Regions from separate parts of the Citrobacter europaeus genome, predicted to be linked through region 1. Evidence: predicted binding sites of a transcription regulator. Region 1 holds the regulator's gene; each other region holds the start of a gene.
The links. The regulator PurR, encoded in region 1, represses purine synthesis genes. The targets are predictions, from matches to a motif close to CANGCAAACGTTTGCNTG.
Positions count from the first base shown of each region.

Region 2: a site for PurR is predicted at 1,928-1,945, ahead of purL (phosphoribosylformylglycinamidine synthase). Genes of this name have one in related genera too.
Region 3: a site for PurR is predicted at 2,359-2,376, ahead of purM (phosphoribosylformylglycinamidine cyclo-ligase). Genes of this name have one in related genera too.
Region 4: a site for PurR is predicted at 1,623-1,640, ahead of pyrD (quinone-dependent dihydroorotate dehydrogenase). Genes of this name have one in related genera too.

Region 1 is NZ_CP148084.1:2,418,167-2,422,383, reverse strand. Features, by position in the region: gene WHR59_RS11405 (MFS transporter) at 1-1,066, opposite strand, end outside; gene cydH (cytochrome bd-I accessory subunit CydH) at 1,242-1,331, opposite strand; gene purR (HTH-type transcriptional repressor PurR) at 1,629-2,654, shown strand; gene punR (DNA-binding transcriptional activator PunR) at 2,651-3,583, opposite strand; gene punC (purine nucleoside transporter PunC) at 3,697-4,217, shown strand, end outside.
Region 2 is NZ_CP148084.1:1,335,200-1,339,416, forward strand. Features, by position in the region: gene tadA (tRNA adenosine(34) deaminase TadA) at 1-163, shown strand, start outside; gene mltF (membrane-bound lytic murein transglycosylase MltF) at 213-1,763, opposite strand; gene purL (phosphoribosylformylglycinamidine synthase) at 2,020-4,217, shown strand, end outside.
Region 3 is NZ_CP148084.1:1,422,724-1,426,940, reverse strand. Features, by position in the region: gene upp (uracil phosphoribosyltransferase) at 1-528, opposite strand, end outside; gene WHR59_RS06485 (6-phospho-beta-glucosidase) at 712-2,142, opposite strand; gene purM (phosphoribosylformylglycinamidine cyclo-ligase) at 2,438-3,475, shown strand; gene purN (phosphoribosylglycinamide formyltransferase) at 3,472-4,113, shown strand.
Region 4 is NZ_CP148084.1:3,251,729-3,255,945, reverse strand. Features, by position in the region: gene WHR59_RS15460 (sulfonate ABC transporter substrate-binding protein) at 1-913, opposite strand, end outside; gene ssuE (NADPH-dependent FMN reductase) at 906-1,481, opposite strand; gene pyrD (quinone-dependent dihydroorotate dehydrogenase) at 1,725-2,735, shown strand; gene zapC (cell division protein ZapC) at 2,901-3,443, shown strand; gene WHR59_RS15440 (YcbX family protein) at 3,440-4,217, opposite strand, start outside.

The DNA of each region.
Region 1 (4,217 bases):
TGTAGCCTAAACCACCGGAAATCACCGCCCCACCGGCTGCGGCACCCAGTGCGTTCCCCAGGTTAAATGCGCCAATATTGACTGACGACGATAATCCAGGCGCTTCGCTGGCAACGCGCATCACACGCATCTGCAACGGTGGAACGACGGCAAACGTCGCCGCGCCCCAGACCACCATACTGACCGCCGCGCCCAGCTCATTTCGCGCAAGCAAAGGAATGGCCAGCATAATAACCATCAACAGCAGTAAAAAACCTTTCAGCGTACCGTTCACTGAACGGTCAGCCAGTTTGCCGCCAAAGTAGTTACCGATCGAGAAGCCAACGCCTATCAGCACCAGCATACCGGTGACAAATGCCGGTGTGGCATGGGTGATAGTATGCAACACCGGTGAGATGTAGGTATAAAGCGTGAACATCGCCCCGGCGCCCAGAACGGTCGTCAGCAGTGCCGACAGCACCTGCGGGCGCATAAGTACCGCCAGTTCACTACGGACATCCGGGCGCTCTCCTGCCCCACCTTTGGGTAATGAGAAGAACAGGCTGACCATCGCGATGACCCCAAGACCCGCCGTTGCCATAAACGACATGCGCCAGCCGATGGTTTCACCAAGCCAGGTTGCCGCCGGAACTCCGCCAATATTGGCAATGGTTAACCCCATAAACATGGTTGCCACGGCGCTGGCCTGCTTATGTTTGGGTACCACGCTTGCAGCAACCACAGAGCCAAGACCAAAAAATGCCCCGTGATTCAGACTGGTCAAAATACGCGATAACATCAGCGTGGTGTAATCCGGTGAGATAGCCGAGAGCACGTTACCCAGCGTAAAAATCGCCATCAGGAATATCAACGCATTACGTCGCGCACGATGAGACAGCAATAATGTCATCAGCGGAGCGCCCACCATTACGCCAACCGCATACGCGCTGATCAACATGCCGGCCGCCGGAATCGAGACATCCACACCTTTGGCTATGACGGGCAATAATCCCATTGGCGAAAATTCGGTGGTACCAATGCCAAACGCGCCGATCGCCAGCGCCAGTAATGGATAATTGAGTTTCATATTGCGACTCCGTAACGTCGAGCCATGGCGCGACATAAAATAAGAGTCAAAAGCATGACATTGATCGCAAAATTAATAAAGTTAACAAAACTGCAAAAGACTTTTGCTTATTCGCAAACAATAGAGGGGAAAAGCCAGCGGAAAGGATGAGGGAGAATTAACTCCCTCGGGGAAATCAATGCAGCGCTGCGGTCAGGCCACTCGCGACGATCAAGCCCAGAACAATAATGGTAGTTACTAACGAAAATTTCAGATCGGTGCTCATCAAGTTTTCTCCTTTTTATTCCCACACAAAAAGTGATATTGCGCATTTTTACACACTTGAAAGCAAAAATCTCTCACGATTTATATTGATAACTGCTTTTAACTCTTCCCCTTTTCGTTAAGATCAGACAAAATTCCACGCTTACTTGATTAGCGTACCGGCCATTGACCCCTTCCTGACGTTCCGTGTCGTTTTCCCGGCGTGCCGCAACCCTTACGTTGCGCTAAGGGTGTGTTAAGGCAAACGTTTACCTGGAGTATTCTCAGGAGCTTAGGATATGGTCTGGAGTGAGATGTAATGGCAACAATTAAAGATGTAGCGAAGCGAGCAAACGTTTCCACTACAACCGTATCACACGTAATTAACAAAACACGCTTTGTCGCGGAAGAAACGCGTAATGCTGTCTGGGCGGCGATCAAAGAGCTGCACTATTCTCCGAGCGCAGTGGCACGCAGCCTGAAGGTGAATCACACCAAGTCTATTGGCTTGTTGGCCACCAGCAGCGAAGCGGCCTATTTCGCTGAAATTATCGAAGCCGTTGAGAAAAACTGTTTCCAGAAAGGCTATACCCTGATTCTGGGTAACGCATGGAACAGTCTCGAAAAACAGCAGGCCTATCTGTCGATGATGGCGCAAAAGCGCGTTGATGGTCTGCTGGTGATGTGTTCCGAGTATCCGGAGCCGCTGCTGACGATGCTCGAAGAGTATCGCCATATTCCGATGGTCGTCATGGACTGGGGCGAAGCAAAAGCCGACTTTACCGATACGGTCATTGATAACGCCTTCGAAGGCGGTTACATGGCAGGTCGGTATCTGGTAGAACGCGGTCATCGTGAGATTGGCGTGATCCCTGGCCCAATGGAACGTAACACCGGAGCCGGGCGTCTGGCAGGTTTTATGAAAGCGATGGAAGAAGCGCTGATTAAAGTGCCTGAAAACTGGATTGTGCAGGGCGATTTTGAACCTGAGTCCGGCTATCGCGCCATGCAGCAAATTTTGTCACAGTCGCATCGTCCGACCGCCGTCTTCTGTGGTGGCGATATTATGGCGATGGGTGCACTGTGCGCCGCTGACGAGATGGGACTGCGCGTACCGCAGGATGTCTCGCTCATCGGGTACGACAACGTGCGCAACGCCCGCTTCTTCACGCCGGCCCTGACGACTATTCACCAGCCGAAAGATTCGCTGGGTGAAACGGCCTTCAACATGTTGTTAGACCGTATCGTGAATAAGCGCGAAGAGTCACAATCTATCGAGGTGCATCCGCGTCTGGTAGAACGCCGCTCGGTTGCCGACGGCCCGTTCCGCGATTACCGCCGCTAAGCCTGTTGCGCGGGGGCCTCATCTGGCTCCCGCAGCCATTCCTTGTTCAACGTTTCACTATCCCCTAAATAATCCAGCAGCCAGCTCAATGCCGGCGACGTATCGTTCTGTTGCCATGTCAGGCAGCATGCGGCATCAGGAAATGGATTCTCCAACTGTAGCGCAACCCATTTGCCGCTATCGATCCACGGTTTGGCAAAATGCGTCGGTACCATGCCGACGCACAACCCTGCAGACAAACAGGTAGCGGAAGATTCCCAGTCTGGCACCACAACGCGCTTTTGGTTATCCAGCAGCCAGGTAATACGCTTTGGCAACGTACGGGAGGTATCTTCACGCACCAGTGACGGCCAGTTGCGCAACGTGTCATCACTCAGCGGCCCGGGCATTGACGCCAACGGATGATGGCTAGCCACCACGCAGCTCCAGCTCAGCATTCCCATGTCACGGAAGGTATAGCGGCCCCCCACCGGAATCGCCTGCGTGGCGCCGATTGCCAGTTCAACGCGCCCATCGGACAGCGCATCCCAGACGCCGTTAAAGACTTCCTGGAAAACCAACAGTTCCACATCGTCAAAATGACGATAGAAATCGACGATCATTTGTCGGGTACGATCTGGGCGGACAATGTTATCGACTGCGATCGCCAGTTGTCCGCGCCAGCCGTTGGCAATTTGCTGGCATTGCTGGCGAGTGATCTGCATTTTTTTGATAACAGAGCGGCCTTCTTTAAGAAACCATGCGCCAGCAGGCGTCAATTCCACATCCCGATGGCGCCGCTCAAAAAGCGGCACCGCCAGCCACTCTTCCAGTTGACGTACGGTGTAGCTTACCGCGGAGGGTACACGGTGCAACTCCTGGGCGGCAGAACTAAAGCTGCCGTTACGCGCAACGGCATCAACCACTTCAAGTGAATATTCCGACCACATATTCTGCCTGCAAAAAATTTGAAATCAGTAAGCAAATATTAGCGTTTCACAGCGAGAATTACACTCACTACACTCAGCGGCATTGTTCTATTGCTAAAAAAAGAGAAATGATGATGCAACCTGGGAAAGGGTTTTTAGTCTGGCTGGCAGGTCTTAGCGTGCTCGGCTTTCTGGCAACGGATATGTATCTGCCCGCCTTTGCCGCAATTCAGTCCGATTTGCAAACACCTGCATCTGCCGTCAGCGCCAGCCTTAGCTTGTTCTTAGCCGGTTTTGCCGTCGCGCAACTTTTGTGGGGGCCACTTTCCGACCACTACGGTCGCAAACCTATTTTGCTGCTGGGTTTATCTATCTTTGCACTGGGCAGTCTGGGCATGCTGTGGGTTGAAAACGCCACCGGCCTGCTGGTGCTGCGCTTTGTCCAGGCCGTTGGTGTTTGCGCTGCATCGGTTATCTGGCAGGCGTTGGTCACCGATTATTATCCTTCACAAAAAGTAAACCGCATCTTTGCCACCATTATGCCGCTGGTCGGATTATCTCCGGCATTAGCACCATTACTAGGCAGTTGGATCCTGGTACATTTTTCCTGGCAGGCCATTTTCGCCACCCTTTTTGCCATTACCCTAATTCTGAT
Region 2 (4,217 bases), 1.1 Mb from region 1:
AGCTGCCGGGTCATTAATGGATGTGCTGCATCACCCTGGAATGAATCATCGGGTTGAAGTGACAGAGGGGGTCCTGCGGGATGAATGCGCCACGCTGCTCAGCGATTTCTTCCGCATGCGTCGTCAGGAAATTAAAGCCCTGAAAAAATCCGCCAGTTTGTAAATGTCGCTCTGATTGCCTGATGACGCTGCGCTTATCAGCGCCACCAGGACTACTTATCCTCTTTTTTCTGCGGTGAAAACAGCAGGGAAGGCGAGTGCGACAGGTAGTTTGACGACGTCTGAGATAGAAACGCCGAAAGCGGGAATTCATCTTTACCTAATAGCTCTGCTGGTGTTACAGCCGGGTAATCTTGCGCCAGTTGCTGCGTTTCCAGCGCCTGTTTCTCTTTCTCCTGCAGATACCCCACCAGGCTAATCTGGTATTTACGGATGTTTTCTACATAGGCGTAGGCTTCGTGGCCGCGCGCATAACCATAAGTCAGCTTGTTGTAATACGGCTTTTGGCTGAGCAACGGCAGTCGTTGTTTTACGTCGGACCAGCTATTCGGATTGCCTTTGGTTTTCACCGTCAGCGCCCGTGCATCCAGCATGTGCGCATAACCCATGTTATAGGCTGCGAGCGCAAACCAGATGCGTTCCCCTTCGGGGACAGTATCCGGCACTTTACTCATCATGTCCTGCAAATATCGCGCGCCGCCGCTAATGCTTTGTTCAGCATCTGTACGGTCGGTCAGCCCGAGACTTTGAGCAGTATTTTTGGTCAGCATCATCAGTCCGCGTACGCCGGTTGGGGATGTGGCCTGCGCGTCCCAGTGTGATTCCTGATACGAGATAGCGGCGAGCAGTCGCCAGTCTATCTCTTGCGCATATTTCTCAAACAGCGGCTTAAGGTCTGGCAACACGCTGTCTACGGCGCGCAAAAAGGTGCGGGTATCAACATAGTCAAAATCATCGCCATGCCCGAGATATTTCTCTTCCAGCCGTGCCAGAGAACCGTCTTCATTCATGGTGTTGAAGAAATCCAGCAGGGCGGCAGAAAGCGTATTGTCATCGTCCAGACGACTAAACCAGGTCACCGGCTGTTCGTCAGAGACGTCCAACGCCACGGCCAGCTCAGGGTGTACGCGTTGGTATAAGCTGATGGCGACGGAATCGGCAATGGTGTAATCCAGCTTTCCGGCGATAACATCATCAAGCAGTTCAGTCGTGCCCTTTTTGTCGTCAACCTTCCAGCTCAGCTCGGGGAATTTTTTCTCTTTAAGCAACTGGAGATCGTTAACCACCACGTGCCCCGGGGCGATGGTCAGTTGATTTTCGTTCACGGTGGCAAGCGTGCGTGGGCGGTATTGCCCAACCCGATACACCAACTGTTGTGAAACCGAATAATAGGTCGGGCCGGGCTGATAATTTTTCACCCGTTCGCTGTTATAGACCAGGCCTGCGGCTAACAGATCGGCATTACCGTTATCGAGGTCGTCAAAAAGCTGGCTGATATTCTGGCGCACGGTGACTTTTAACTTCACGCCTAAGTAGTTGGCGAACTCCTGGGCCAGTTCATAATCCAGACCGAATTTTTTGCCGTTGAGGGTCGCGTAAGTTAATGGTGAGTCGATGGTACTAACGCGCAGCTCTCCCCGCGACTGAATGGCGGCGATACGATTTTCGGCTTTACCGAACCAGGGAATTGATGGCCAGAGGGCCGCTGCCAACAACAGCGTTAATATGCCGATGAACAGATAATTAATCTTTAATTTTTTCAATTAGTTAATTCTCTGAACCGTACGTTGTCTCTGCCTGCTGTGGTGTTGATTAAGAAGTGAAGTCGTCATTAATGAGCGGCATTTTGCTTAAACTTGCGTCAGTTGGCAACTTATTCAGAAACCAGACCGCATTTGATGATAAGAGAAGGTCGTGATTTTATTTCGACGCAAACGGTTTCGTCGGCGCGGTAGATTCTTTATAATGACGCCCGTTTCCCCACTTGGGCACACCGAAAGCTTAGAAGACGAGAGACTTATGATGGAAATTCTGCGTGGTTCACCTGCACTGTCTGCATTCCGTATTAACAAACTGCTGGCACGTTTTCAGGCTGCCAACCTCCAGGTCCACAATATTTACGCCGAGTACGTCCATTTTGCCGATCTGAATGCACCGTTGAATGAGGATGAGCACGCTCAGCTTGCACGCCTGCTGAAATATGGTCCTGCTCTGCACAGCCACGCCCCTGAAGGCAAACTGCTGCTGGTTACCCCTCGCCCCGGCACCATCTCCCCGTGGTCTTCTAAAGCGACTGATATTGCCCATAACTGCGGCCTGCAACAGATTAGCCGTCTGGAACGTGGTATTGCCTGGTATGTCGAAGCCTCGACGCTGACAGCTGAGCAATGGCAGATGGTTGCCGATGAACTGCACGACCGCATGATGGAAACGGTTTTTTCTGCATTGAACGATGCCGAAAAACTGTTTGTTCATCATCAGCCTGCGCCGGTTTCCAGCGTTGATTTGCTGGGTGAGGGACGCCAGGCGCTGATCGACGCTAACCTGCGTCTGGGTCTGGCGCTGGCGGAAGACGAAATCGACTATCTGCAGGATGCGTTCACCAAACTGGGGCGCAACCCGAACGACATTGAACTGTACATGTTTGCGCAGGCCAACTCCGAGCACTGTCGCCACAAGATTTTCAACGCCGACTGGATCATCGACGGTAAACAGCAGCCGAAGTCGCTGTTCAAGATGATCAAAAATACATTCGAAACCACGCCGGACCACGTTCTGTCTGCCTATAAAGACAACGCCGCGGTAATGGAAGGTTCCGAAGTGGGCCGCTATTTTGCCGACCACAAAACGGGTCGCTACGATTTCCATCAGGAGCCAGCCCACATCCTTATGAAGGTTGAAACTCACAACCACCCGACGGCTATCTCTCCGTGGCCGGGCGCGGCAACCGGATCCGGCGGTGAAATCCGCGACGAGGGCGCAACGGGTCGCGGTGCAAAACCGAAAGCCGGGCTGGTGGGCTTCTCCGTTTCCAACCTGCGTATTCCTGGCTTTGAACAGCCGTGGGAAGAAGACTTTGGTAAGCCGGACCGTATTGTTACCGCGCTGGATATCATGACCGAAGGGCCACTGGGCGGCGCGGCGTTTAACAACGAGTTTGGTCGCCCGGCGCTGACCGGCTACTTCCGTACCTATGAAGAGAAAGTGAACAGCCACAACGGCGAAGAGCTGCGCGGCTACCATAAACCGATCATGCTGGCGGGCGGGATCGGTAACATCCGCGCCGATCACGTGCAGAAAGGTGAGATCGTCGTTGGCGCTAAGCTTATCGTCCTTGGCGGTCCGGCGATGAACATCGGTCTTGGCGGCGGGGCTGCTTCCTCTATGGCTTCCGGCCAGTCTGATGCCGATCTGGATTTCGCTTCCGTGCAGCGTGACAACCCTGAGATGGAACGTCGTTGCCAGGAAGTTATCGACCGCTGCTGGCAGATGGGCGATGCGAACCCGATCCTGTTTATCCACGACGTGGGCGCGGGCGGCCTGTCTAACGCTATGCCGGAGCTGGTCAGTGATGGCGGTCGTGGCGGTAAGTTCCAACTGCGCGATATTCTTAGCGACGAGCCGGGCATGAGCCCGCTGGAAATCTGGTGCAACGAATCCCAGGAGCGCTACGTGCTGGCGGTTGCCGCCGACCAGTTGCCGCTGTTTGATGAACTGTGTAAGCGTGAGCGCGCGCCGTATGCGGTGATCGGTGAAGCCACCGAAGAACAGCATCTCACGCTCAGCGACAGCCACTTCAACAACCAGCCGATCGACATGCCGCTCGATGTGCTGCTGGGTAAAACGCCGAAGATGACCCGCGATGTGCAGACGCTGAAAGCCAAAGGCGATGCCCTGAATCGTGGCGAAATCTCGATTGCAGATGCGGTTAACCGCGTGCTGCATCTGCCGACTGTTGCAGAGAAAACGTTCCTCGTGACTATCGGCGACCGTACCGTTACCGGCATGGTGGCGCGTGACCAGATGGTTGGTCCGTGGCAGATTCCGGTCGCCAACTGCGCGGTCACTACCGCAAGCCTGGATAGTTATTACGGTGAAGCGATGTCTCTCGGCGAGCGTGCGCCGGTTGCATTACTGGATTTCTCGGCCTCTGCGCGTCTGGCGGTAGGTGAAGCGCTGACCAACATTGCTGCAACGCAGATTGGCGATATCAAACG
Region 3 (4,217 bases), 1.0 Mb from region 1:
AACATCCGGGTGCGCTTTTTCCAGTGCCGCGATACCTTCTGGTGCCGCAACCAGGACCAGCACCTTAATGCTGGTGCAGCCTGCGTTTTTCAGCAGGTCGATGGTAGCGATAACGGAACCGCCAGTCGCCAGCATCGGGTCAACGATCAGCGCCATACGCTCATCGATGTTAGAAACCAGCTTCTGGAAATACGGAACCGGCTCCAGCGTCTCTTCATTGCGGTACATACCGACCACGCTGATACGCGCGCTTGGAACGTTTTCCAGAACGCCTTCCATCATGCCCAGGCCTGCGCGCAGGATTGGCACAACGGTGATTTTCTTACCTTTAATTTGGTCAACTTCAACCGGGCCATTCCAGCCTTCAATGGTCACCTTTTCGGTTTCCAGACCAGCGGTTGCTTCATAAGTCAGCAGGCTGCCAACTTCCGAGGCGAGTTCACGAAAGCGTTTAGTGCTGATGTCGTTTTCACGCATCAGTCCCAGCTTGTGTTTGACGAGTGGGTGTTTGACTTCCACGATCTTCATACTCTTCTCCTTTCCTCAGACGAGTGGCAACCACAAAAAAAATCGCCGGATTATACCGCTTTTAGTCTCTGTCGCAACACTGCATGCGCTTGATATGGATCAACCAAAGTCATTTACGTCTGGATGATGAGTATAAAACAAGCCCCGCACTCATGGCGGGGCTTGTTATCAATGCTATGAATTTTAAAGGTATTCAGCATTAGTCTGGATGACGTTTTGATACCATGAAAAAGATTTTTTCTGGGAGCGAGTTAATGTCCCGCTACCGTCATTATTTTTATCAACGTAGATAAACCCGTAGCGTTTTTTCATTTCCCCCGTCCCAGCCGAGACTAAATCAATACAGCCCCACGGGGTATATCCCATCAAATCCACGCCATCTTCCACCACCGCTTTTTTCATCTCACGTATGTGAGCGGCAAGGTAGTCGATACGGTACTGGTCGTTCACCGCACCATCGTTCTCACGCACGTCGATGGCGCCAAATCCATTCTCCACAATAAATAGCGGCAACTGATAATGATCCCAGAACCAGTTCAGCGAATAGCGCAGACCGACGGGATCAATCTGCCAGCCCCAGTCCGATTTCTGTACGTACGGGTTGGAAACCAGGCTTTTCGACTCGTCGTAATCCAGCTCAGGGTTGTCCGCCGTTGCCTGCGTCGCGAAGGACATATAGTAGCTAAAGCCGATGTAATCCACGCAGCCATCGGTCAACGCCTGACGGTCTTCCTCGGTGATATCCAGCTCAAAACCGCGTCGGGCAAAGTAGTTGAGAAGATGCTGCGGGTATTTGCCGCGCACATGGACGTCGGTAAACCAGTAACGGCGGTGCATGGCGTTCATCGCCATCATCATATCGTCCGGCGCGCAGGTCAGCGGATAGATAGGACACATGGCGATCATGCACCCTATCTGCAATTCCGGGTTAATCTCACGTGCGGCCTTTACCGCCAACGCGCTTGCCACCAGTTCATAGTGCGCCGCCTGGTACATGACCGGCTCGCGGTCTTCACCGGGCTGGTATTTCAGACCAGAGTTAGTAAAGGGCGCGAAATCTTCGTGATAATTTGCCTGGTTGTTAATCTCATTAAACGTCATCCAGTACTTTACTTTGTGCTGGTAACGAGTGAAAACCACCCTGGCAAAACGGACAAAGAAATCGATAAGCTTACGGTTGCGCCAGCCGCCATATTCCGTCACCAGATGGTAAGGCATCTCGAAATGCGACAACGTAATCACCGGCTCAATGCCATATTTCAGGCATTCGTCAAACAGGTCATCATAGAACTGCAGACCAGCTTCATTGGGTTGCGCTTCGTCGCCTAAGGGAAAAATACGCGTCCAGGCGATAGAGGTGCGAAAACATTTAAATCCCATTTCGGCAAACAGCTTAATGTCGTCTTTATAGCGATGATAAAAATCGATGGCGTCATGGTTAGGGTAGTTTTTACCGGCGATCACACCGTCGGTGATTTCACGCGCCACGCCGTGCGCCCCCGCCGTCATGACATCGGCAACGCTGACGCCTTTTCCGCCCGCCTGCCAGCCACCTTCCAGTTGATGAGCGGCTACGGCACCACCCCACATGAAATCTGCTTTAAATCCTGACATACCCTTCCCCTATCGTGATGACTCTGCGCAAAACGCTGTAGATGAGGTCCGCAACAGAAAACAGAAACCGGTTTCAGTACGATACTGTGCATTCGGCTGGCAGGTTTCAAGCACAAGACTGTACCCGGTTTCATTTTCGTGGCGCAGTTCAAACAAATAGATAAATGATTGTAAAATGCTGAAAAAATCAGCAGATAAAACTTGATGCAGAGCAGGCTCGCAAACGTTTGCTTTCCCTGTTAGAATTGCGCCGAATTTAACTTTTACTGCAAGTAAACATGTGGGGAAGCAGGCAGTGACCGATAAAACCTCTCTTAGCTACAAAGATGCCGGTGTTGATATTGATGCAGGTAATGCTCTGGTTGATCGAATCAAAGGCGTAGTAAAGAAAACTCGTCGTCCGGAAGTTATGGGTGGTCTGGGTGGCTTCGGTGCGCTGTGCGCATTGCCGCAAAAATATCGTGAACCGGTACTGGTTTCCGGCACTGATGGCGTTGGCACAAAACTGCGTCTGGCGATGGATCTGAAACGCCACGACACTATCGGTATTGACCTCGTCGCAATGTGCGTCAACGACCTCGTCGTTCAGGGCGCTGAGCCGCTGTTTTTCCTCGACTACTATGCGACCGGCAAACTGGATGTGGATACCGCAGCCAGCGTCATTAACGGTATTGCCGAAGGTTGTCTGCAGTCTGGCTGCGCGCTGGTTGGCGGGGAAACGGCTGAAATGCCGGGGATGTACCACGGCGAAGATTACGACGTGGCAGGCTTCTGCGTCGGCGTCGTCGAGAAATCAGAGATTATCGACGGTTCAAAAGTGGCTGACGGCGACGTATTGATTGCGCTCGGCTCCAGCGGCCCGCACTCCAACGGTTACTCTCTGGTGCGTAAAATTGTTGAAGTCAGCGGTTGTGACCCGGAAACCACCGAGCTTGAAGGCAAGTCGCTGGCCGATCACTTGCTGGCCCCGACCCGCATTTACGTAAAATCCATTCTGGAACTGATTGAGAAGGTTGATGTGCATGCCATCGCCCACCTGACCGGCGGCGGCTTCTGGGAAAATATTCCACGCGTTCTTCCGGACAACACGCAGGCGGTGATCGACGAATCGTCATGGCAGTGGCCAGCTGTTTTCAACTGGCTGCAAACGGCGGGTAACGTCAGCCAGCATGAGATGTATCGCACCTTTAACTGCGGCGTAGGTATGGTAATCGCCCTGCCAGCTCCGGAAGTGGACAAAGCCCTTGCTTTGCTCAATGAGAAAGGTGAAAACGCATGGAAAATCGGTATCATCAAAGCTTCTGATTCCGAACAGCGTGTGGTCATTGAATGAAAAACATTGTGGTGCTCATTTCCGGCAACGGAAGCAATTTGCAGGCGATAATAGACGCCTGCGAACAGAAAAAAATCAATGGCACCATACGTGCAGTATTCAGTAACAAGGCCGATGCGTTCGGCCTTGAGCGCGCACGCGAAGCGAATATTCCGGCGCACTCGCTGGAAGCCGCCCAGTTTGCCAGTCGCGAAGCATTCGACCGCCAGCTGGTTCAAGAGATTGACGCCTATGCGCCCGATGTCGTCGTGTTGGCCGGTTATATGCGCATTCTCAGTCCGGCGTTTGTCGCTCACTATTCTGAGCGATTGCTGAATATCCATCCGTCTTTATTGCCGAAATATCCCGGCCTGCACACGCACCGTCAGGTTCTGGAAAACGGTGATGAAGAGCATGGAACTTCCGTCCATTTTGTCACCGATGAACTGGACGGCGGACCGGTTATTCTCCAGGCCAAGGTTCCGGTATTTGAAGGCGACAGCGAAGATGATGTCACGGCCCGGGTCCAGGCCCAGGAACATACCATTTACCCACTGGTGGTAAGCTGGTTTACCGATGGTCGCCTGAAGATGCGTGATAACGCAGCATGGCTGGACGGCGTTCGTCTGCCGCCACAAGGCTACGCCGCCGACGAATAATAAAAACCAGCCTGTAGGTCGGATCTCACCATCCGGTCTACAGGCATGATTACCTTTTCCGGTTAACATCTCCGGTATTCATCTACGCTCCCCCCTTTCTCTTT
Region 4 (4,217 bases), 830 kb from region 1:
TCGGCAGCAACCGGTTGTCATAAAACAGATCGGCGGTTTGTTGTTGCAGAGCGGCAACAGAAGCGCTGACGGGCGTGATAGTGGTTGGCGGGCGGTGATCCAGATAAGACGCAATGACCGGCTCGGGCAGGCCCATGGTTTTAGCCAGCAGGGAAATGCTTTGTTGGCGCTGGCTGAGGGTTAACGCATCGGCCTGGCTAAAGGTATCCAGCACGCCAAGTACAAAAGCACCATTTTTCTCGGCATAAGGACGTGCTGCGAGATAAAACGAACCGGTCTGTTTGAGGTCTGAACCGTCTTTTAGCACGCGTACATCGCCTTGCAGTAATGCGGCGGAATAGTAGGGATCCCAGATAGCCCACGCATCCACGTTTCCTTGCTGGAAGGCCGCTCGCGCATCTGCAGGAGTCAGATAAGTCGGCTGAATATCGGTAAATTTCAACCCGGCTTGTTGCAGCGCACGGAGCAGTAAATTGTGGGCGCTGGAACCTTTCTGAAAGGCGACTTTATGTCCTTTAAGCTGCTCGACGCTCTGGATCGGGCTATTTTTCGGCACCAGAATTACTTCGGCTTTTGGTTTAGGCGGTTCAACGCCCACGTAAACCAGATCGGCTCCGGCGGCCTGGGCGAAAATCGGCGGAATGTCACCGGTACTGCCGAGATCGATACTGCCGATATTGAGTGCTTCCAGCATTTGCGGCCCAGCCGGGAATTCAACCCACGAGATTTTGGTCTGCGGGTAGCGTTTCTCCAGTAGCTGATGGCTTTTAGCCAGCACCATACTGACGCTTCCTTTTTGATAACCAATGCGCAGGGCATCGGGGGCCGATTCTGCGGCATGCCCCAGGGTTGACAGTGACAACAGCCCGGTCAGCGCCAGCCAGGACGTGTGACGCTTGAGAAGATCAAGCATGGGCGGCACCTCGCAGGGTGTTCAGTTGAGGGAGTTGGATATCGCGACGATGCAACGCCAGCCAGAAGGTGTCGAGCGCACTGTCCAGACGCTGCTGCAGGTTGGGCGTAAACTGCGGTTTATGTTGATAATCGATGACCTGCGAATCATCGGCAAACACGCCGTGCAGGATCTCCTGAGCTTTTAACGCGCTCAGGACCGGTTTCAGGGCGTAATCGACGGCCAGTAAATGCGCTACGCTGCCGCCGGTCGCCAGCGGCAAAACCACTTTTCCTTCCAGCGCCCGCTCGGGGAGCAAATCGAGCAGCGTTTTCAGTGCGCCAGAGTAAGCGGCTTTATAGACCGGGGTTGCGACAATCAGCCCGTCAGCATCCTGCAGTTGTTCGATAAATGTCTTTAACGCCGGACTGTCGAAACGGGCATAGATCAGGTCTTCCGGGGTAAAGTTGTGCAGATTCCAGTGAAAGATTTCGACATCCTGATCGTTTAGTTTTTCTCGGGCATATTCCAGTAACGCACTGGAGCGAGAAGGAAAGCGAGGGCTCCCCGCCAGAGTGATGACGCGCATAATTTCATTCTCCCCTTATAACCAATTGTTTGCTTTTAATTAACATTGATAACAATTTATGCAGTCTGGCAGAGAGGCTTTGTTTATCGAAATGATTTATACGGGATAGAAAAGTTGGAAATTGAATAAAAAGGCAGGGGCGAGGAAAACGATTGCTATTTATTGCCGCAGGTCAATTCCCTTTTTGCTCGCGATCGCACATAATACGCCCCCGGTTTGCACACCGGGAATCCAGGAGAGTTCATGTACTACCCCTTCGTTCGTAAAGCCCTTTTTCAGCTCGATCCAGAGCGCGCCCATGAATTGACATTCCAGCAATTACGTCGCATTACCGGCACGCCGCTCGAAGCGCTTGTCCGCCAGAAAGTACCCGCAAAACCGGTTACCTGTATGGGGCTGACGTTTAAAAATCCACTCGGGCTTGCTGCCGGACTGGATAAAGACGGGGAGTGCATTGACGCACTCGGCGCGATGGGATTTGGCTCCATTGAGATTGGTACCGTGACGCCGCGGCCTCAGCCGGGTAACGATAAACCGCGTCTGTTCCGTCTGGTCGATGCGGAAGGTTTGATCAACCGCATGGGGTTTAATAACCTGGGGGTTGATAACCTGGTTGAGAACGTTAAAAAATCGCATTTTGACGGTATTCTGGGGATTAATATTGGTAAGAATAAAGATACTCCGGTAGAGAATGGCAAAGATGACTATCTGATTTGTATGGAAAAAGTCTATGCTTACGCCGGTTATATCGCGATTAATATCTCTTCACCAAATACGCCGGGATTACGTACACTGCAATACGGCGAGGCGCTGGACGATCTCCTGACGGCAATTAAAAATAAGCAAAATGATCTGCAAGCGATCCACCATAAATATGTTCCGGTGGCGGTAAAGATCGCGCCGGATCTTTCTCTGGAAGAACTGATCCAGGTTGCTGACAGTTTAGTTCGTCATAATATTGATGGCGTAATTGCAACTAACACTACTCTCGATCGTTCTCTCGTTCAGGGAATGAAAAATTGCGATCAAATGGGGGGCCTGAGCGGTCGACCATTGCAATTAAAAAGTACAGAAATTATTCGCCAGCTGTCTCAGGAATTAAAAGGTCAACTGCCGATTATTGGTGTTGGCGGTATCGACTCGGTGATTGCCGCGCGTGAGAAAATAGCTGCCGGTGCAACCCTCGTTCAGATTTATTCAGGCTTTATTTTTAAAGGCCCACCGTTGATTAAAGAAATCGTCGCCAATATCTGAATGCTACCTTAATCACAATCCAGGGCTTTATTTCTGGCCCTGGTTGTTTTATATTCCTTTACTGTTGCTTATTTAAACATTCTGAGCTTTTATTATTAGGGCAATAAACGAAGCGGCAAAAGGATACTGTCGTAACGGCGATGATTAAGGAAAGGAGAGAAACTGATGCGAATTAAACCCGACGATAACTGGCGCTGGTATTATGATGAAGAGCACGATCGTATGATGCTCGATTTAGCCAATGGCATGTTATTCCGTTCGCGTTTTGCTCGTAAAATGCTCACTCCTGATGCATTTTCTCCGTCGGGTTTTTGTGTCGATGACGCCGCGCTTTATTTTTCCTTTGAAGAAAAATGTCGCTACCTTGATTTAGCCAAAGAGCAAAAAGCGGAACTGGTGCTTAATGCGCTGGTGGCGATTCGTTACCTTAAACCGCAAATGCCAAAAAGCTGGCACTTTGTCGCACACGGTATTAACTGGTCGCCGGTCGTGGGTGACGCTGCCTGTGTTGATTTAAGCGATACCGATGAACAGGTAAACCTGTTAGTGGTTGAGCCGGGGGAAAACGCCGCGCTTTGTCTGCTTGCACAACCTGGTGTGGTTATTGCCGGGCGTACAATGCAACTTGGCGACGCGATTAAAATAATGAATGACAGACTGAAACCGCAGGTTATTGCCGACAGTTTCAGCCTTGAACAGGCGGTTTAACTCTCCAGCCTGATTGTCGTTTTGGGAACGCAACTGCAGCACAGAATCGTCCCGTCATCACCAATAGCTGATTTTTTCAGTGGACTAACTTCGCCTTCCAGCAGTCGAATTCGACAGCATCCGCAAATTCCAGCCCGGCATGAATAGGGAACCCGGATACCCTGGTTTTCAAGCTGTTCAAGCAATACCTGCTGATTATTTCCGCGAAAAGTCTGTCCCTGCCAGTCAATAAGCACGGTGGCATCAGGCTGTTGTTGCTTTACAGTATCGTCTGATTCAGCCGCGCCATACGCTTTCGCAGGACCAGTAGCCAAAATTTCTACTTCATCGCCTACGCGAATAACACCACTGTTGCGCGCGATAAGATTCTGGCCGAAATCAACGTCGCCGTTATCTACCGCAGTTCGGAAGGTTTGCAGCGTGGCGAGCGGTTCACCGGACGGATGTTTCAGGCCTTTTTCTGGGCTAACTGTCGTGAAAATGCAGCGGCTACAGGGTTTTGCCACATCAAAAATGACCTCGCCAATGCGAATCACTTTCCAGGTATCTTCTTCCCAGGCGTCAGCCCCCGAAACTACCAGATTGGGGCGAAATTGTTCCATTTTGACGCTTGCCGGACATCGCTGTTGCAGATCGCGCAGAGATGCTTCGTTGGCCAGCAGGTAGGGATAGCCATCGGCGAAGGACAAAGGAATATCCGCGTGACGCTTCACCCGGCGCGTCAGCTGCTGACCGACCCAGCGTAGTTGTACGTCACGGGAGAAAAAGCCGCTA